DNA from 2 places in the Rossellomorea sp. LjRoot5 genome. Region 1 is predicted to be linked to the other one. Evidence: a T-box and tRNA genes for the amino acid it is inferred to sense, from the RefSeq annotation. Region 1 holds a T-box; the other holds one or more tRNA genes.

Region 1 (10,088 bases):
ACAAGACGCGTCAAATCCTCATCGCTGACAGGATCTCCATTCATGCTGATCCGTTCATTGAAACGTTCAAAGTATGGAGAGGTAAACGTTCCGACTGTATATCCTGATTCCTGTAACACATTCCTCAAATAGGTAACGGTGGACCCTTTTCCATTCGTACCGCCAATATGGACAGTTTTCAGCTTTTGATGAGGGTTCCCGAGTTCCTCCAACAGATAATTCATTCTCATCAACCCCGGCTTGATCCCAAGTCTGAGTCTTGAGTGGATCCATGCGACAGCTTGTTCATAATTCATCAATTTTTTCACTCCCACATAGGCTTCATTAGAAAAAGGGCCCCAATCAGGCCTGATTGAGGAGGGATCCCCCTATCTATCAGACCCGATTCTAAAGCCCTCTTCCTTACCTTCTATTTATTCAGACACATTAAACCGATTTAAGCTCTTCGATTCTCGCTTTCACAGTCGCTTGTTTCTCTAAATAATCTTTTTCTTTCTCTTTTTCCTCGTCCACTACTTTCTGAGGGGCTTTGCTTACAAACTTTTCATTGTTAAGCTTGCCTTGGACACGGGATACTTCCTTCGTCCATTTTTCCAGTTCCTTTTGAAGTCGCGCAATTTCTTCTTCGATATTGATCAGCCCTTCTAATGGAAGGTACAGATCAACGCCTGTCACGACTGCCGTCATCGCTTTTTCCGGTGCTTCTAAATCCGTACCCATCTCAAGCTTTTCCGGATTACAGAATTTCTCGATATACGATTGATTCTTTTCCATGATCTTCAGGGTATGTGCGTCTTTGGCTTTCAGCATCAGGTTGATTTGTTTACTCATCGGCGTGTTCACCTCGGCACGAACATTCCGTACGGCACGGATGATATCAACCAGGAGCTTCATCTCTTCTGCAGCCGCTTTGTCTGTCAGCTTATCGTCAACCGTCGGCCAAGCCGCTACAGTGATCGATTCGCCTTGATGCGGCAAGTTCTGCCATATTTCCTCGGTAATAAACGGCATGAATGGGTGCAGGAGTCTCATGGTGTTGTCGAGGACATAAGCCAGAATTGAACGGGTCGTCTTCTTCGCAGCTTCGTCTTCACCGTATAGAGGCAGTTTAGCCATTTCAATGTACCAGTCACAGAAATCATCCCAGATGAAGTTGTATAATAAGCGTCCAACTTCACCGAATTCATAACGATCTGCCAGTCGTGTCACCGTTTCAATCGTTTCATTTAATCGGGTGAGGATCCATTTATCGGCTACGGACTTTTCACCTGATAAATCGATTTCGTCGTATGTCATGCCATCCATGTTCATCAGTGCAAAACGGGATGCGTTCCAGATCTTGTTCGCAAAATTCCAAACCGACTCAACCTTTTCAAATGAGAAGCGCAGATCCTGTCCCGGTGAGCTTCCAGTTGTCAGGAAGTAACGAAGGGAATCGGAACCGTATTTTTCGATGACATCCATCGGGTCTACACCGTTTCCTAATGATTTACTCATCTTACGGCCATCGGCATCACGCACTAACCCATGAATGAGTACGTCTTTAAATGGTCTTTCACCAGTAAACTCCAAGCCTTGGAATATCATTCGTGATACCCAGAATCCGATAATATCGTACCCTGTCACAAGCGTATTGGTTGGGTAGTAACGCTTAAAGTCCTCTGCATTCACATCCGGCCAGCCCATTGTTGAGAATGGCCATAGTGCTGAACTAAACCAAGTATCTAGTACGTCTTCTTCCTGTGTCCAGTTTTCAATGTCTTTTGGAGCATCTTTTCCTACGTATATTTCTCCAGTTTCATTGTGGTACCATGCCGGGATTCTGTGCCCCCACCATAATTGACGTGAAATACACCAGTCACGTGTGTTTTCCATCCAGCGTAAGTAAGAAGTTTCAAATCGGTCAGGTACAAAGTTAATCTTCTTTTCACTTTCTTGAAGTTTAACTGCTTCTTCAGCTAATGGATCCATCTTAACGAACCATTGGGTTGAAAGATAAGGTTCAACCACTGCCCCGCTTCGCTCCGAATGCCCAACCGAATGCATATGCTCTTCAATCTTGAATAATACACCGGAGTCCTGAAGGTCCTTCACAATTTGCTTACGGCAGTCAAAACGGTCCATACCGTTATATTTATCAGCCATTTCGTTCATCGTACCATCTTCATTCATCACCAGGATGCGTTCAAGATTATGACGGTTACCGATTTCAAAGTCATTCGGGTCATGGGCAGGTGTGATTTTCACCGCGCCGGAACCGAATTCCATATCCACATAATCATCACCGACGATCGGGATCTCACGCCCTACGATTGGGAGGATGACTTTCTTCCCGATCAGGTGCTTGTATCGGTCGTCTTCCGGATGTACCGCAACCGCTGTATCTCCTAACATCGTTTCCGGACGGGTTGTCGCGATTTCAATGTGGCCGCTTCCATCAGCAAGTGGATATCTCATATGATAAAATGCACCCTGTACATCTTTATGAATAACCTCGATATCGGATAGTGCCGTCTTCGTCGCAGGATCCCAGTTGATGATATATTCCCCGCGGTAGATTAAGCCTTTATTATAAAGATCGATGAATACTTTCTGAACGGCATCGGACAGGCCTTCATCAAGTGTGAAGCGCTCACGGCTGTAATCCAGTCCCAGTCCGACTTTCGCCCACTGCTGGCGGATGTGCTCGGCATATTCTTCTTTCCATTTCCACGTTTCTTCCACGAATTTCTCACGACCGAGATCATAGCGTGAAATCCCCTGGCTGCGGAGTTTTTCATCTACTTTCGCCTGAGTGGCAATTCCAGCATGGTCCATACCAGGCAGCCATAGTACGTCGTACCCTTGCATGCGTTTCATTCTTGTCAGGATGTCCTGCAGCGCTGTGTCCCAGGCATGACCAAGATGAAGTTTCCCCGTTACGTTCGGCGGCGGGATGACGATAGTGTACGGTTCCTTTTCCTTATCGTTTGTCGCTTCGAAGAATTTCCCTTCAAGCCACCATTTGTACCGGCCCTGTTCAATGGCATTCGGATCATATTTTGTCGGCATTGATAATTGTTGATCTTGAGTTTCCATGTGATTTCCTCCTATATCGTTCTAAAAAAAAATAAAAAAATCCCCCGTCCTGTGAAAAGGACGAAGGATTCCATTCGCGGTACCACCTTTTTTCTCAGGAGTAAGAAACCTCCTGAACTCTCGACGATTATAACGGCTTTTAACCGGCTTCTACTACTGACATTCATAGAAGCAGCTCTTCAGGCGACCTTCCATTGTCTTAACGTAGAAAATCTCTCAGCAAACGATTTTCCTCTCTGAAAGTAAGGACCAATGTACTCTTCCTGTTCATTGCTTTTCATGATTATTTATTTACTCATTATAGTATAGGATAAGATAAACTTTCGTCAATCATTATTGGCATTTTCATTGAAAAATATTCATTTTGCCCATACATAGGCACCATTCCATATCAGATTCATAAGATAAAGTAGTGAATATACCCAGGAAAGTGAGTGGATGATGATGAAAAAAATCAACCAGTACACCTTACAGAAATGGATGGGCAACGCCCGATTAATATGTAAGCAATTCATCATACCTTTTACCATCTTTCAAGGCATCCGCACGATTCTCTTACCAACCACTTTTGATGTTCTTCTGTTAACCCTGTTTATCGGTATCGGTCTTGCCATTTACTTCGATTGGATTTAAGGGACTGACGAAAGGTGGATTCGTCAGTCCTTTTTTTATTCAGCCTGCTCGGCCTGCTCTTTCTTCTGCTTTTCCATTTCATCCAGTCGCATGACCACATATTCGGTATTTTTCAGTAACCAATAGTGACGCTGCAACTTCTTTAGTGACTTCCGTTCATTCCGCTTATCCTTCGGGGTATGGAAGTATTTTTCCACAACTGCAATGACGGAGCTCGGATATGCCAGGTAGCTCATGAACAGAAGCCTTTCTTCATTCCGGACGGTAAAATGCTGAAAATAGGTGGTGAGCCATTCAATACATTCCTCGTAGTATTTAGGATAGGTCTTCAATGTTCTCGACAAGAACGGGAGTAGATCATGAAATGGGGACGCCATCTTTGAGTTCTCAAAGTTATGAAAATACCCCAAACCCCTTTCATCGAATAAAAAATGCTCCGTCGAAACCTTTCCATGGGTGATCACGGTCCTTACCTTTTCAAGCTCCTTCGTGTCCTCATACCATTCATCCAGCATTTTACGGGAAAACTTCAACGCTTGTGAAGCGTCCTTGTAATACATGCAATAATGAAATTGAAAAGGGGACATGTAGGTGGTCTTTTCACATGCTTCCACGTATTCATCAAGGAACGCCTGCTCTTTATCCCATCTCGACGTGAGCTGCTCATAATGGGATTCTCTCTCTTCCTTATCGATTTTCACTTCGTGGGAGGAAAGAGTGTGGAGCCTCGCCAATTCCCTGAACATCTTTTGGTGCTTTTCAAACTGATCTTCTCTTTCCTGGTTCATCAGCCACGGCATGACATAATATAAATCCCCCTGATTCCACACAGCATAGCGGCCATCCAGGGTGGGATAAATCGGGACGATACGATTATAGCCCCGCTGAAACAGCATTTGTACATTCCGGACGAAGTCCACGCCATTTTGGGCTGGAAGCTGTTTGACGGCCAGAGTGCCTTTATTTGAAAATACTTTCGAAATCCTTCCGTAGCTTTCAACAAAATGAGGTTCGACCCCATAAGGTTGCAAGACAGGCTTCAATCCCTCCAGCGTTTGCGCCATTTCTCTCACCTTCTACGATTACTTTTCTAAAAAAAACGGACCAACTCCAATGAATTTGGTGTCAGCCCCGTCATTTCCACTATGATACTTTGACTCTCTTCTATGGTCCTCTGATGGGAGTGACCTTGCTATTTTCCTTTATCCCTTGAAAACGAATTCGCTGTTCGGGATATATAGAACCTGACCGGCATATACGTCCTGATTCGCTTCGAGTTGATTCACCCTTAATAGCTGTGGAATGGTCAAATCATATTTTTCAGCAATATAATCCAGGTTTTCTCCCTCCTGGACGATGCATACCCGAAGAGTCGCTCCCCTTTCCTCTTCTTTCCGGGCAAAGAAATCAGTCAATGAAATGGATTCATACTTCTTTTTGCCCTTCGTCTTTTTCTTTTCTTCCTTTTCTTCCTCTTCCATCTCTGCTTCTACGGCTGATGAGGAGGAGGACTCTTCTTCTTCCATCTCCTGCTCCTTGTACTTAGGTGCTGGAGGCGGCGTATAAGCGGCCTTCGGTTCAGCATGCTGCTCCTCAGACGACTCACTCAGCTCATGCTGGGGAAGCTGGAATACATTTTCTTTCCGGTAGTCGACTTCCTCATAGGAAGGAGGCGGTTGTGTATCGTATTGAATCTGGACAGGAATTTCATCTTCCTGTTCAGCCGGTGGAGTCCTTCCCTCCAGATTAAACGGCTGATACTCGTCGTCAGGATCTTCTTCCTCATCTTCTTCAACATAACCCGTGATTTCTTCATTATAGTTTTCGTATTCGTACACTTCTTCTCTTTCTTCTTCTTCGGTTTCCACCTCTTCTTCTGCCTCTTCCATTTCTTCTGCTTGGGCTACGGCACTTGAACGGTAAAGGGGCTCGAATTCCTCTTCTCTCTCATACTCTGCTTCAAGAGGAGTGTGAGCCTGCTGTTCACCATAGATGCCGGTGATGGTCAAGTCTGCGTTTAGCTTTAAACAGGCATTTTCAGGGACGATGTAGTCAAAGGACTCGACATATACATCAATATCCCCTAAATTTGCGATTCGATTTTTCGGGATCGTGACGTCCACCGGGAATCGATGGACAAATTCATATTCACCCCTCTCCCTCTTTTCAACGGTCTGCACGAACTTCCCGCCTGCTTCGAACTCATCTTCCTCCACTTCTCTAAATGATGTCGGTAAATACTCACCGGTTAAATCGAGGCTTCCCCTGATAAGTACGTATTGCTCTTGTTCTTGTATCGTTATATGAGGATCTAAGGAGATAGATAGCAATTCTTCAACTTCCTGTCCTTTTTTGAACCAAATTGATTCTTCCAAAGAAAATCGTAAGCACGATTGTTGTTCTTGTGACAAAGAAAATTCCTCCTTTCAGGTTCCAAACAAAGAAATAGTAAACAATGCCATTATCACTTTATGAACCAGAAAGGAGGAATATGATAGGAAAACGAATATAAATAGCCGATCCCCCAAAAAGGATCGGCTATCTTTATTACTTCTTACTGATTTTCTCAAACGCTTTTTCAGCTGCCTGAAGGGTCTTTTCGATATCATCATCCGTATGGGCTGTCGATAAGAAAAGTCCTTCAAATTGAGAAGGTGGCAGGAATACCCCTTCGTGGGCCATTTCACGGTAATAGTCGGCAAACATCTCAAGATCCGAAGACTTGGCACCTTCGTAGTTCGATACTTCTTCGTTTGTGAAGAAGATCCCGATCATGGAGCCTGCACGGTTGATTCTGTGAGGAATGTTGTATTTTTCCGCGGCTTTCTTTAAGCCTTCCTCCAGTAGATCTGCTTTACGTGTAAACTCGGTATATGTTTCAGGAGTCAGCTGGCTCAGTGTTTCGTATCCAGCCGTCATGGCTAACGGGTTACCTGAAAGAGTTCCGGCTTGATAGATCGGACCGCTCGGCGCGATCCTTTCCATGATTTCAGCTTTCCCGCCGTATGCCCCGACAGGAAGTCCCCCGCCGATGACTTTCCCTAAACATGTTAAGTCAGGCGTCACGTTGTAGAAGCCTTGGGCACAGCCGTAACCAACACGGAAGCCTGTCATGACTTCATCGAATATCAGAAGGGCACCGTGGTTTTCCGTTACTTCACGCAAACCTTCAAGGAAGCCGGGTTGAGGAGGCACGACACCCATATTCCCTGCAACAGGTTCGACGATCACACCTGCTATGTCATCACCGTATTGTTCGAAGGCATAGCGGATGCTTTCCAGATCATTGTAAGGTACCGTGATCGTATTCTTTGCCACTCCTTCAGGAACACCGGGACTGTCCGGTAAACCGAGGGTCGCGACACCGGAGCCCGCTTTAATTAATAAAGAGTCTCCATGACCGTGGTAACAGCCTTCGAACTTGATGATCTTATTGCGGCCTGTGTATCCACGGGCTAAACGCAGTGCACTCATCGTCGCTTCTGTACCTGAAGACACCATGCGGACGATCTCGATGCTTGGCACCCGGTCAATCACCAGTTGGGCCAGTTTGTTTTCAATTTCTGTAGGAGCACCGAAGCTCGTCCCGTTTTCAGCCACTTTTTTAATGGATTCCACGACCCGGTCATTGCTGTGACCTAGAATAAGCGGACCCCATGACAGGACATAGTCGATGTACTCATTCCCATCGATATCATAGATTTTCGATCCTTTTCCTCTTTCCATGAAAATCGGATCCATGTTGACTGATTTAAACGCACGGACGGGACTGTTCACTCCGCCGGGCATCAGGTTTACTGCTTCCTTGAATGCTTGTTTCGATTTCTCATATGAACGCAATATCGGTTCCTCCTTTAGTGATCTTTCAGTCATCCTGACAGGAATTCTTCACCAATTAGGATAACCAGTTTGCTACGTCTTTTGCAAAATACGTAATGATGAGGTCTGCCCCTGCACGTTTCATGCTGGTCAGTTTCTCCATGACGATTTCCTGTTCGTTTACCCATCCGTTTTGAGCCGCTGCTTTCACCATGCTGTACTCTCCACTTACGTTATAAGCGACAACCGGTGCATTGAAACGGTCTTTCACTTCACGCATGATATCCAGATACGAAAGGGCCGGTTTCACGATAAGGAAGTCGGCACCCTCTTCCATATCAGACTGGGCTTCCCTTAAGGCTTCCAAGCGATTCGCAGGGTCCATTTGGTACGTTCTGCGATCTCCGAATTGAGGTGTTGAATGAGCCGCATCACGGAAAGGACCATAGAAGCTTGATGAATATTTCACAGCGTATGACATGATCGGCACATCATGATAGCCTGCTTCGTCGAGACCGTGACGGATTGCTGCTACGAAGCCATCCATCATGTTCGACGGTGCGATGATGTCCGCTCCCGCTTCAGCCTGGCTGACCGCTGTTTTAGCCAACAGATCAAGGGTCTCGTCATTCAGGACTTTCCCATCTTTGACGATTCCACAGTGACCGTGACTTGTATACTGACAAAGACATGTATCGGCAACGACAACGAGGTCCGGATAACGTTCCTTCACAAAACGTGTCGCCTCCTGGACGATTCCATGGTCATGATACGCCTGTTTCCCCAACTCGTCTTTTTCAGCTGGAACACCGAAAAGAATGATGGACTTGATCCCGAGTGAAACCACTTCATCCATTTCAGCTTGTAAATTATCGAGTGAAATATGGTAAACACCTGGCATGGACGGAACGACATTCTTGATGTTTTCCCCTTCCACGACAAACAACGGGTAAATTAAATCTTCTTTTCTTAGATGTGTTTCCCGCACGAGGGCACGCATCGTTTCCGATTGACGTAAGCGGCGGTGTCGATTAAATTGCAGGTCTTTCATAATAAAAGCCTCCTAATGTTTGATAGCTAACAGGCAGAGATGAACTCTTTCATCTCATTCACCATTTCATTTACAGTATAAACGCTTGGACAGATTTTTACATGTAATCCGTATTGCTCAGCAGTTTTTTTTGTGATCGGTCCGATGCACGCAATGGGAATATCCCTGATCTGATCATAGAGAGAATAGTGACGGATGACCTTCATAAAATGATGGACCGTCGATGAACTCGTAAATGTAATGATATCCACTTGTTCCTTTTCAATGATCGTTTTCAACTGCACGATGCTGTTCTCTGGAAGGACCGTTTCATAGACGATCCATTCCTGACAGCTGACTCCTGCTGAGGCTAATTCCGTTGCAATCACATTCCTTGCCAGGTTCCCTTTTGGAATCAGCACCTGACCGTCAGTCTTCACTTTAGAAATGAATTCCTCGGCGAAGTCATCTCCGGTGAAATTTTCCGGAACAAATGAAATCGGTATTCCGTATTTATAACAATACTGCTCTGTCTTGGTCCCGACGGCAGCGAATTTCCCCGTATAAGAGGGTAAAGGGATCCCCTGTCTTTTTAATGCTTCCAAGAAGAACTTCACCCCATTTTTACTGGTGAAAATGATCCATTCGTATGTATGTAGGGTAGTGTGAAGCGATGCTTCAAATGGATCTATATGTGGATGAAAATGAAGGAGCGGTACCAAGATGGGTACCCCTCCCTCGTTTTCAATGAGAGACCCGGTTTCACTGGATCCCTCATTGCCACGAGTAATCAAAACCTTTACTTGTTCTAAAGGCCTCTTACCCTTCATTATTGATCCAGCTCCTCTTTCACCTGGTCAATCAAGGCTTTTGCACCTTGATTTGTTAAACTTTCAGCCACTTTTTCTCCAACTTCATTCGGATCCTGACCCGTCATGTATTCTTTGTAGATCGTATGTCCGTCAGGGGAAGCGACAAGTCCGGTCAATGCAATATCTCCATTGTCTTTCAACTCGGCAAATCCTGCAATCGGCACCTGACAGCCACCTTCCATTTTATGAAGGAAAGCCCGTTCAGCCGTCACGGTACTCGTCGTTTCCTCACACGCGAACTTCTCAAGCAGTTCGAGGACTTCGTCGTCATCATTTCTGCACTCGATCGAAAGGGCCCCTTGACCGACTGCCGGCAAGCAAAGGTCCGGATCAAGGAATTCCGTTACGACATCCGACGTCCATCCCATGCGTGATAGTCCCGCCGCTGCCAGGATGATGGCATCGTAATCTTCATTTTGCAGTTTAGAAAGGCGTGTATCGATGTTGCCGCGGATCCATTTGATTTCAAGATCCGGTCTCACAGACAGGATCTGAGCCCCTCTCCTGAGACTGCTCGTTCCGACGATCGCTCCGCCAGGGAGATCTTTAAGGGCAACATGATTCTTACTGATAAATGCGTCACGGTGATCCTCACGAACCGGGATGCTTCCGATGGTCAGTCCTTCTGGCAAAACCGCCGGCATATCTTTCATACT
Region 2 (10,088 bases), 520 kb from region 1:
CATGGCTCGAATCTGGATTCCGTTCATCCATCTCCAGAAAATCCTTCAACACTGAATAGTTGAAGATGTAAATACCCATCGACGCAAGATTGCTTTTCGGGAAAGGCGGTTTTTCTTCAAACTCCGTGACACGCATATCCTCATTCGTGTTCATTAGTCCGAAACGGCTCGCTTCATCCCATCCCACTTCAATGACTGAAATCGAGACATCTGCTTTTTTCTCGATGTGATAATCAAGCATTTTACTATAATCCATTTTGTATATGTGATCCCCCGATAGAATCAATACGAACTCGGGATCATATTGTTCTAGGTAATTCATATTCTGATAAATGGCGCTTGCCGTCCCCGTATACCAGCGCATCTCAGATGATTCAGCATAAGGGGGCAGCACGGTCACGCCACCGTTTCTGCGGTCAAGATCCCACGCACTCCCGATCCCGATATAAGAATTCAATACCAGAGGCTGGTACTGGGTAAGAACGCCGACAGTGTCGATGCCTGAGTTCGTACAATTGCTCAGGGTAAAATCAATGATACGGTACTTTCCTCCAAATGGTACGGCCGGTTTCGCCAGACTCTTCGTCAATGAACTTAACCTGCTCCCTTTTCCACCTGCTAACAACATGGCCACACATCTACCTTTTGTCATTAAATCTTCTCCCCTTTCACTCGGTTGGTCTTAAATAAACGGCTGCGTATGGTGGAATCGTCATTTCCACATACCCATCTCTTCCATGATACGGTTCATTGTGCACGGTAAGCGGGTTGGGATTCACCTGATGGGAACCTCCAAACCTTTCATCATCACTATTCCAAATCTCTTCATAAGAAGAAACCTTATCCACTCCCACCTTATACTGGTGATACACATGTGGACTGAAATTGCAGATTACCACAAGATGATTTCCCTTCTCTATCCCATTACGGATGAAAGAGAAAATCTGCTGCTCTGCATTATTGACATCAACCCACTCGAATCCATCTGAACGATGATCCATCTGAAATAATGGCTCAGCACCTTTATATAAATGCATTAGCTCTTTAAAATATGAATTGAATTTGTGATGAAATTCGTAATCCAGTAAATGCCAATCCAATTCCTCAAGGTCCTTCCATTCTGAAAACGGCGCCAGTTCACTTCCCATGAACAGAAGTTTCTTTCCTGGATGAGCCATCATGAAGCCGAGGAGCAACCGGTATTGAGCGAATTTCTGCCAGTAATCCCCCGGCATTTTATTTAATAACGACTTCTTCCCATGCACCACTTCATCATGGGAGAAGGGAAGAACATAATTCTCTGAAAACGCATATAACAACGAAAACGTAATGAGAGAATGCACATTCTTTCGTTCAGATGGATCGGTTTCCATATATTTAAGGACGTCATTCATCCATCCCATATTCCACTTATAATTAAATCCAAGTCCTCCATAATGAACAGGAGACGTCACCTGTGGCCAGTCCGTAGAATCCTCTGCAATCATCAGAATCGAAGAATCACACTCAAAAACGGCCTTGTTCAAGTTTTTCAAAAACTGTATGGCACCTTCATTCGGCGTAAGCTCACCTTGATTCGCCCAATAGATGATGTTCGCCACCGCATCGATCCTGAAGCCATCGATATGATACTGATCCATCCAGAAACGGGCATTGGAAATCAGGAAGCTTCTCACTTCCCCTTTGCCTAAATCAAAGTTCGCCGTACCCCACGTATAATTCTCCCGGTCCCTTTCCTCACTGTACTCATAGGCAAACGAACCATCAAACTCATATAACCCATGCGCATCCTTACAAAAATGACCTGGGACCCAATCCAGGATCACGCCAATATTATGTAAATGACATTCGTTCACAAATGCCATCAAATCATGTGGTGAGCCGTAGCGACTGGTAGGGGAATAATAACCCGTACCCTGATAACCCCAGGAACGGTCAAATGGATGCTCCGTGACTGGCAGCAGCTCAATATGGGTGAATCCCTGCTCTTTCACATGGGGAATCAATTGCTGCGCGTATTCCCTATAAGATAGAAACGTTCCTGCTTCCTTCTTCCACGTACCTAAATGAACCTCATAAATCGTCATAGGCTTGTCGTATATCGTAGTGGTTGAACGGTCCTCGAGCCACTTCTCATCTTCCCATGCAAAGCCCTCCAGCTCATACACGATGCTTGCCGTATGAGGGCGCTTTTCAGAGGCAAACCCGTACGGATCCGCCTTTAGCTTCTTTGTCCCCAGGGGAGTCGTAATCTCATACTTATACGTTTCTCCCGTCAGATCTTTATCGACTCGAATCGTCCACAGACCTTCACTGTTCCGCTTTTTTAAATCGTATCCATTCCCATTCCATTGATTAAAGGAACCCACCAATGAAACATGCCTTGCTTTCGGTGCCCAAACGCAAAATTCTGTATAGGTCCCAGTGGAATCCCTTCTCACATGTGCACCCATAAACTGATAGGCCTGCTGCAAATTTCCCTCATGAAACAAAAACACATCGTAATCTGTTATGGTCATTGCGTTCATCATCTCACCTACATTTTTTCAATCTACTTAACTACTTTCTAACAACATCACCAAAATCCTCTTTATAATCGTCGTTCAATTACGACAATTTACTACATGCTTACATTGAAAAAGTTCAAATTTGGAATTTTATTCTAAATGGCAAGGTTTACATTGTAAAAACATAGGGGAAATACGTTGAAATCTTAGCGGAATTTGTCGAAAGTTTTTTTGTGAAAAAATTTAATATTTGTAGGAAATATAGAGGGATTCCGGTATTTTGTATAGGATTTTGGTTGCTTGGAAGTTGAAATAGCGGTGTCGAATGAAGGGAGGGAAAAGTCGATAATATATCCATCGACGCAGAAACCTAGAACCACATTTTACATATTAAACATAATTACAACAGCTCCATTTCAAGGCAAAGTGCTGCTTTGAACAACAAAAAAAGACTATCAACAATGATAGTCTCTTCATAATGACCCATACGGGATTCGAACCCGTGTTACCGCCGTGAAAGGGCGGTGTCTTAACCGCTTGACCAATGGGCCTTAATGGCGGAGAAGGAGGGATTTGAACCCTCGCGCCAGTTGCCCGACCTACACCCTTAGCAGGGGCGCCTCTTCAGCCACTTGAGTACTTCTCCAAATATGGCTCCGCAGGCAAGATTCGAACTTGCGACCGATCGGTTAACAGCCGATAGCTCTACCACTGAGCTACTGCGGAATAATATAATGGTGGGCCTAAGTGGACTCGAACCACCGACCTCACGCTTATCAGGCGTGCGCTCTAACCAGCTGAGCTATAGGCCCAAAAATGAATTGGAGCGGGTGAAGGGAATCGAACCCTCATCATCAGCTTGGAAGGCTGAGGTTTTACCACTAAACTACACCCGCACTAAATATGGGGCGACTGATGGGAATCGAACCCACGAATGCCTGAACCACAATCAGGTGCGTTAACCACTTCGCCACAATCGCCATAATGTGTCTAAATAGAAAAATGGTGGCTCAGGACGGAATCGAACCGCCGACACATGGATTTTCAGTCCATTGCTCTACCAACTGAGCTACTGAGCCATATTTAGTATGCATCCTACAATTAGAATGTTGTAGTCCATCGTCCAGCTCTCAGGATGCTGAATCAAGGAGCTGCTCGAGCTGTACGCTGAAGTTTACTCGGGTGAAGCTTATTCATCGTGCTCTACCAACTGAGCTACTGAGCCAAATAGTTTTCGGCTTCCCCTAAGCTTCGAATCTCTTCGTCAGCTCTCTCAGTCACATCCTCACGTATGTTAAATACGCTCCGGTGTTCCTTCGATCGCTTCCTCGACCTTCTCACTTATCGAAACCCTTTTCCATTTGAAGAAACAGAACTATATCAAAAAATAAATGGCGGTCCGGACGGGACTCGAACCCGCGACCTCCTGCGTGACAGGCAGGCATTCTAACCAACTGAACTACCGGACCAAAGTTTTTTTGCGCTAGCAAAAATAACTTTCATTACCTTCGCGCTAGCGAAAATAACTATCCATACGTGACTCATCGCGAATTATCAATTTCCTAATTCATAAATAAATCAAAATGGTATTGCGGGGACAGGATTTGAACCTGCGACCTTCGGGTTATGAGCCCGACGAGCTACCGAACTGCTCCACCCCGCGACGATAAAATATTATTAAGTTTCTACTATCCCATAAAGCATCACGCAGATCCGCTCCGACTTCAGTAAGCTTATTCAAGCTGTTGCTCAGTCGTTGCGCTGATGTGAAGGCTCCGAAGATTATTCGGTCGTGCTCCACCCCGCGACGATAAAATATAAAAGATAATATGGAGGAGGAAGGGGGATTCGAACCCCCGCGGGCTGTTACACCCCTGTCGGTTTTCAAGACCGATCCCTTCAGCCGGACTTGGGTATTCCTCCGTAATGAAAAATGGTACTTGGTGGACCTTGTAGGACTCGAACCTACGACCGGACGGTTATGAGCCGTCTGCTCTAACCAACTGAGCTAAAGGTCCCTATTGGTAGCGGCGGAGGGGATCGAACCCCCGACCTCACGGGTATGAACCGTACGCTCTAGCCAGCTGAGCTACACCGCCAAGAAACATATAACATAGTATTAAGTTTCACTTTCGTAAAACATAAAGGGAATTTATTTTGCTTCGCAAAAATCAATGAAGATTATTTTGCTGGAGCAAAAAATCTTGGTGGAGCCTAGCGGGATCGAACCGCTGACCTCCTGCGTGCAAAGCAGGCGCTCTCCCAGCTGAGCTAAGGCCCCAAAGAAGTGGTCGGGAAGACAGGATTCGAACCTGCGACCCCTTGGTCCCAAACCAAGTGCTCTACCAAGCTGAGCTACTTCCCGATATATGGCGCGCCCGAGAGGAGTCGAACCCCTAACCTTTTGATCCGTAGTCAAACGCTCTATCCAATTGAGCTACGGGCGCTAAATGAATTCTTTAATAGTAACGTAAGGATAGATATTTTGCTGTCGCAAAAAATTCTGGTGCCGAGGACCGGAATCGAACCGGTACGGTAGTCACCTACCGCAGGATTTTAAGTCCTGTGCGTCTGCCAGTTCCGCCACCCCGGCAAGTCTCTGGAGCGGAAGACGGGATTCGAACCCGCGACCCCCACCTTGGCAAGGTGGTGTTCTACCACTGAACTACTTCCGCAAAAGAAATGGTGCGGGTGAAGGGACTTGAACCCCCACGCCTTGCGGCGCCAGATCCTAAGTCTGGTGCGTCTGCCAATTCCGCCACACCCGCATATATTTTTGTTTTTCACATTGGAGAAAAACAATGGTAAGATATTTTGCCAGGGCAAAAATCTTTGGTGAGCCATGAAGGATTCGAACCTTCGACCCTCTGATTAAAAGTCAGATGCTCTACCAACTGAGCTAATGGCTCATCTCATAAAAAAACCAAATGGTGCCGGCAAGAGGACTTGAACCCCCAACCTACTGATTACAAGTCAGTTGCTCTACCAGTTGAGCTACACCGGCACGGTAAGTTTCTAAGTGGTTAAAATGGTGGAGGATGACGGGATCGAACCGCCGACCCTCTGCTTGTAAGGCAGATGCTCTCCCAGCTGAGCTAATCCTCCTTGTTATATAGCCTGGCGACGTCCTACTCTCACAGGGGGAGATCCCCCAACTACCATCGGCGCTGAAGAGCTTAACTTCCGTGTTCGGCATGGGAACGGGTGTGACCTCTTCGCCATTGTCACCAGACTATGTCTTGTCTCTTTTTAAGGACAAGTATTATTATATCGTGTAGACATAATATTTCAAGGTTTTTTTATATTTTCGTATAAAAATTATTCCCTGAAAACTAGATAAAGAATTGATGTCAAGAAAGCCGAATATCGACCCATTGTTGTATCTACTATTACAAGTAGACAGTAATCCAGCTCCGGCGGCTAGAGACTCGAGGTCATTTCAGTTCAATCAGCTGAGGGTAAAAAGCACCCTCTTCTGATTGCCCAGAAATGCTTGTCGTCTCTGTTCAAGCCGCCTCCGCTTTATAATGTGGTTAAGTCCTCGATCGATTAGTATCAGTCAACTCCACATGTCGCCATGCTTCCATCTCTGACCTATCTACCTAGTCATCTTCTAGGGATCTTACTCACTTACGTGATGGGAAATCTCATCTCGAGGGGGGCTTCATGCTTAGATGCTTTCAGCACTTATCCCTTCCGCACATAGCTACCCAGCGATGCCTTTGGCAAGACAACTGGTACACCAGCGGTGCGTCCATCCCGGTCCTCTCGTACTAAGGACAGCTCCTCTCAAATTTCCTGCGCCCACGACGGATAGGGACCGAACTGTCTCACGACGTTCTGAACCCAGCTCGCGTACCGCTTTAATGGGCGAACAGCCCAACCCTTGGGACCGACTACAGCCCCAGGATGCGATGAGCCGACATCGAGGTGCCAAACCTCCCCGTCGATGTGGACTCTTGGGGGAGATAAGCCTGTTATCCCCGGGGTAGCTTTTATCCGTTGAGCGATGGCCCTTCCATGCGGAACCACCGGATCACTAAGCCCGACTTTCGTCCCTGCTCGACTTGTAGGTCTCGCAGTCAAGCTCCCTTGTGCCTTTACACTCTGCGAATGATTTCCAACCATTCTGAGGGAACCTTTGGGCGCCTCCGTTACTCTTTAGGAGGCGACCGCCCCAGTCAAACTGCCCACCTGACACTGTCTCCCACCCCGATAAGGGGCGCGGGTTAGAATTTCAATACAGCCAGGGTAGTATCCCACCGATGCCTCCACCGAAGCTAGCGCTCCGGTTTCCAAGGCTCCTACCTATCCTGTACAAGCTGTACCAAAATTCAATATCAGGCTACAGTAAAGCTCCACGGGGTCTTTCCGTCCTGTCGCGGGTAACCTGCATCTTCACAGGTACTATAATTTCACCGAGTCTCTCGTTGAGACAGTGCCCAGATCGTTACGCCTTTCGTGCGGGTCGGAACTTACCCGACAAGGAATTTCGCTACCTTAGGACCGTTATAGTTACGGCCGCCGTTTACTGGGGCTTCGATTCGCACCTTCGCTTACGCTAAGCACTCCTCTTAACCTTCCAGCACCGGGCAGGCGTCAGCCCCTATACTTCGCCTTACGGCTTCGCAGAGACCTGTGTTTTTGCTAAACAGTCGCCTGGGCCTATTCACTGCGGCTCTCTCGGGCTTGCACCCTACCAGAGCACCCCTTCTCCCGAAGTTACGGGGTCATTTTGCCGAGTTCCTTAACGAGAGTTCTCTCGCTCACCTTAGGATTCTCTCCTCGCCTACCTGTGTCGGTTTGCGGTACGGGCACCTTTTTCCTCGCTAGAGGCTTTTCTTGGCAGTGTGGAATCAGGAACTTCGCTACTATAATTCGCTCGCTGTCACAGCTCAGCCTTCTAAGATGATGGGATTTGCCTCATCATCAGCCTAACTGCTTAGACGCACATATCCAGCAGTGCGCTTACCCTATCCTCCTGCGTCCCCCCATTGCTCAAACGGAAAAGAGGTGGTACAGGAATATCAACCTGTTGTCCATCGTCTACGCCTATCGGCCTCGACTTAGGTCCCGACTAACCCTGAGCGGACGAGCCTTCCTCAGGAAACCTTAGGCATTCGGTGGATGGGATTCTCACCCATCTTTCGCTACTCATACCGGCATTCTCACTTCTAAGCACTCCACCAGTCCTTACGGTCTAGCTTCGCAGTCCTTAGAACGCTCTCCTACCACTGACACCTAGAGGTGTCAATCCACAGCTTCGGTGATACGTTTAGCCCCGGTACATTTTCGGCGCAGAGTCACTCGACCAGTGAGCTATTACGCACTCTTTAAATGGTGGCTGCTTCTAAGCCAACATCCTGGTTGTCTAAGCAACTCCACATCCTTTTCCACTTAACGTATACTTTGGGACCTTAGCTGGTGGTCTGGGCTGTTTCCCTTTCGACTACGGATCTTATCACTCGCAGTCTGACTCCCATGGATAAGTCTTTGGCATTCGGAGTTTGTCTGAATTCGGTAACCCGATGAGGGCCCCTAGTCCAAACAGTGCTCTACCTCCAAGACTCTTACACATGAGGCTAGCCCTAAAGCTATTTCGGAGAGAACCAGCTATCTCCAAGTTCGATTGGAATTTCTCCGCTACCCACACCTCATCCCCGCACTTTTCAACGTGCGTGGGTTCGGACCTCCATTCAGTGTTACCTGAACTTCATCCTGGACATGGGTAGATCACCTGGTTTCGGGTCTACGACCACATACTAAATTCGCCCTATTCAGACTCGCTTTCGCTGCGGCTCCGTCTTATCAACTTAACCTTGCATGGGATCGTAACTCGCCGGTTCATTCTACAAAAGGCACGCCATCACCCGTTAACGGGCTCTGACTACTTGTAGGCACACGGTTTCAGGTTCTATTTCACTCCCCTTCCGGGGTGCTTTTCACCTTTCCCTCACGGTACTGGTTCACTATCGGTCACTAGGGAGTATTTAGCCTTGGGAGATGGTCCTCCCAGCTTCCGACGGGATTTCACGTGTCCCGCCGTACTCAGGATCCACTCAAGAGGGAATGAAGTTTCAACTACAGGGTTGTTACCTTCTTTGACGAGCCTTTCCAGACTTCTTCGTCTACTTCATTCCTTTGTAACTCCGTATAGAGTGTCCTACAACCCCAAGAGGCAAGCCTCTTGGTTTGGGCTATATCCCGTTTCGCTCGCCGCTACTCAGGGAATCGCAATTGCTTTCTCTTCCTCCAGGTACTTAGATGTTTCAGTTCCCTGGGTCTGCCTTCCATACTCTATGTATTCAAGTAAGGATATTGTTCCATTACGAACAATGGGTTCCCCCATTCGGAAATCTCTGGATCAAAGCTCACTTACAGCTCCCCAAAGCATATCGGTGTTAGTCCCGTCCTTCGTCGGCTCCTAGTGCCAAGGCATCCACCGTGCGCCCTTCATAACTTAACCTAAATTTCGCTTTATCAGCTTTGCTGCTAAATCAAAATTTGATCACTTACTAATTAAGGTTTAAACCCTAAAATGGCGATACTCGGTAATTTCTTGACTATCAATTTATCTTTATCTAGTTTTCAAAGAACAATCATTTGTCTCACAAGAGACATTATGGTTGGATATTTTGCTTTCGCAAAAATCCCTGATGGTTGAACCATCAAAACTGAACAAAACTTCGACTGTCAACTTGTTTTGTAAATCTTCCTTAGAAAGGAGGTGATCCAGCCGCACCTTCCGATACGGCTACCTTGTTACGACTTCACCCCAATCATCTGTCCCACCTTAGGCGGCTGGCTCCAAAAGGTTACCTCACCGACTTCGGGTGTTACAAACTCTCGTGGTGTGACGGGCGGTGTGTACAAGGCCCGGGAACGTATTCACCGCGGCATGCTGATCCGCGATTACTAGCGATTCCAGCTTCATGTAGGCGAGTTGCAGCCTACAATCCGAACTGAGAACGGTTTTATGGGATTGGCTAAACCTCGCGGTCTTGCTGCCCTTTGTACCGTCCATTGTAGCACGTGTGTAGCCCAGGTCATAAGGGGCATGATGATTTGACGTCATCCCCACCTTCCTCCGGTTTGTCACCGGCAGTCATCTTAGAGTGCCCAACTGAATGCTGGCAACTAAGATCAAGGGTTGCGCTCGTTGCGGGACTTAACCCAACATCTCACGACACGAGCTGACGACAACCATGCACCACCTGTCACTCTGTCCCCCGAAGGGGAAAGCCCTATCTCTAGGGTTGTCAGAGGATGTCAAGACCTGGTAAGGTTCTTCGCGTTGCTTCGAATTAAACCACATGCTCCACCGCTTGTGCGGGCCCCCGTCAATTCCTTTGAGTTTCAGTCTTGCGACCGTACTCCCCAGGCGGAGTGCTTAATGCGTTAGCTGCAGCACTAAGGGGCGGAAACCCCCTAACACTTAGCACTCATCGTTTACGGCGTGGACTACCAGGGTATCTAATCCTGTTTGCTCCCCACGCTTTCGCGCCTCAGTGTCAGTTACAGACCAGAAAGTCGCCTTCGCCACTGGTGTTCCTCCAAATATCTACGCATTTCACCGCTACA

Evidence for each region. A T-box is a leader RNA that pairs with one kind of tRNA and senses whether it is charged. The one in region 1 lies ahead of ACSQ2E_RS07540 (valine--tRNA ligase), so its partner is inferred to be a tRNA-Val.
Region 2: it encodes a tRNA-Val, which carries the amino acid that the T-box ahead of ACSQ2E_RS07540 (valine--tRNA ligase) is inferred to sense. The anticodon was not compared.

Annotation. Positions count from the first base shown of each region.
Region 1 is NZ_CAXUQN020000001.1:1,474,570-1,484,657, reverse strand. It holds gene ACSQ2E_RS07545 (bifunctional folylpolyglutamate synthase/dihydrofolate synthase) at 1-296, opposite strand, end outside; gene ACSQ2E_RS07540 (valine--tRNA ligase) at 427-3,078, opposite strand; T-box leader at 3,132-3,358, opposite strand; gene ACSQ2E_RS07535 (hypothetical protein) at 3,523-3,711, shown strand; gene ysxE (spore coat protein YsxE) at 3,747-4,775, opposite strand; gene spoVID (stage VI sporulation protein D) at 4,914-6,122, opposite strand; gene hemL (glutamate-1-semialdehyde 2,1-aminomutase) at 6,259-7,551, opposite strand; gene hemB (porphobilinogen synthase) at 7,607-8,581, opposite strand; gene ACSQ2E_RS07510 (uroporphyrinogen-III synthase) at 8,608-9,390, opposite strand; gene hemC (hydroxymethylbilane synthase) at 9,390-10,088, opposite strand, start outside.
Region 2 is NZ_CAXUQN020000001.1:950,833-960,920, reverse strand. It holds gene ACSQ2E_RS04880 (glucose-1-phosphate adenylyltransferase) at 1-652, opposite strand, end outside; gene glgB (1,4-alpha-glucan branching enzyme) at 669-2,531, opposite strand; tRNA gene ACSQ2E_RS04870 (tRNA-Glu) at 2,987-3,058, opposite strand; tRNA gene ACSQ2E_RS04865 (tRNA-Ser) at 3,063-3,153, opposite strand; tRNA gene ACSQ2E_RS04860 (tRNA-Asn) at 3,159-3,233, opposite strand; tRNA gene ACSQ2E_RS04855 (tRNA-Ile) at 3,243-3,319, opposite strand; tRNA gene ACSQ2E_RS04850 (tRNA-Gly) at 3,330-3,403, opposite strand; tRNA gene ACSQ2E_RS04845 (tRNA-His) at 3,412-3,487, opposite strand; tRNA gene ACSQ2E_RS04840 (tRNA-Phe) at 3,511-3,586, opposite strand; tRNA gene ACSQ2E_RS04835 (tRNA-Asp) at 3,900-3,976, opposite strand; tRNA gene ACSQ2E_RS04830 (tRNA-Met) at 4,097-4,170, opposite strand; tRNA gene ACSQ2E_RS04825 (tRNA-Ser) at 4,338-4,430, opposite strand; tRNA gene ACSQ2E_RS04820 (tRNA-Ile) at 4,449-4,525, opposite strand; tRNA gene ACSQ2E_RS04815 (tRNA-Met) at 4,530-4,606, opposite strand; tRNA gene ACSQ2E_RS04810 (tRNA-Ala) at 4,713-4,788, opposite strand; tRNA gene ACSQ2E_RS04805 (tRNA-Pro) at 4,796-4,872, opposite strand; tRNA gene ACSQ2E_RS04800 (tRNA-Arg) at 4,878-4,954, opposite strand; tRNA gene ACSQ2E_RS04795 (tRNA-Leu) at 5,012-5,100, opposite strand; tRNA gene ACSQ2E_RS04790 (tRNA-Gly) at 5,108-5,182, opposite strand; tRNA gene ACSQ2E_RS04785 (tRNA-Leu) at 5,191-5,275, opposite strand; tRNA gene ACSQ2E_RS04780 (tRNA-Lys) at 5,341-5,416, opposite strand; tRNA gene ACSQ2E_RS04775 (tRNA-Thr) at 5,436-5,511, opposite strand; tRNA gene ACSQ2E_RS04770 (tRNA-Val) at 5,537-5,612, opposite strand; rRNA gene rrf (5S ribosomal RNA) at 5,623-5,739, opposite strand; rRNA gene ACSQ2E_RS04760 (23S ribosomal RNA) at 6,037-8,973, opposite strand; rRNA gene ACSQ2E_RS04755 (16S ribosomal RNA) at 9,228-10,088, opposite strand, start outside.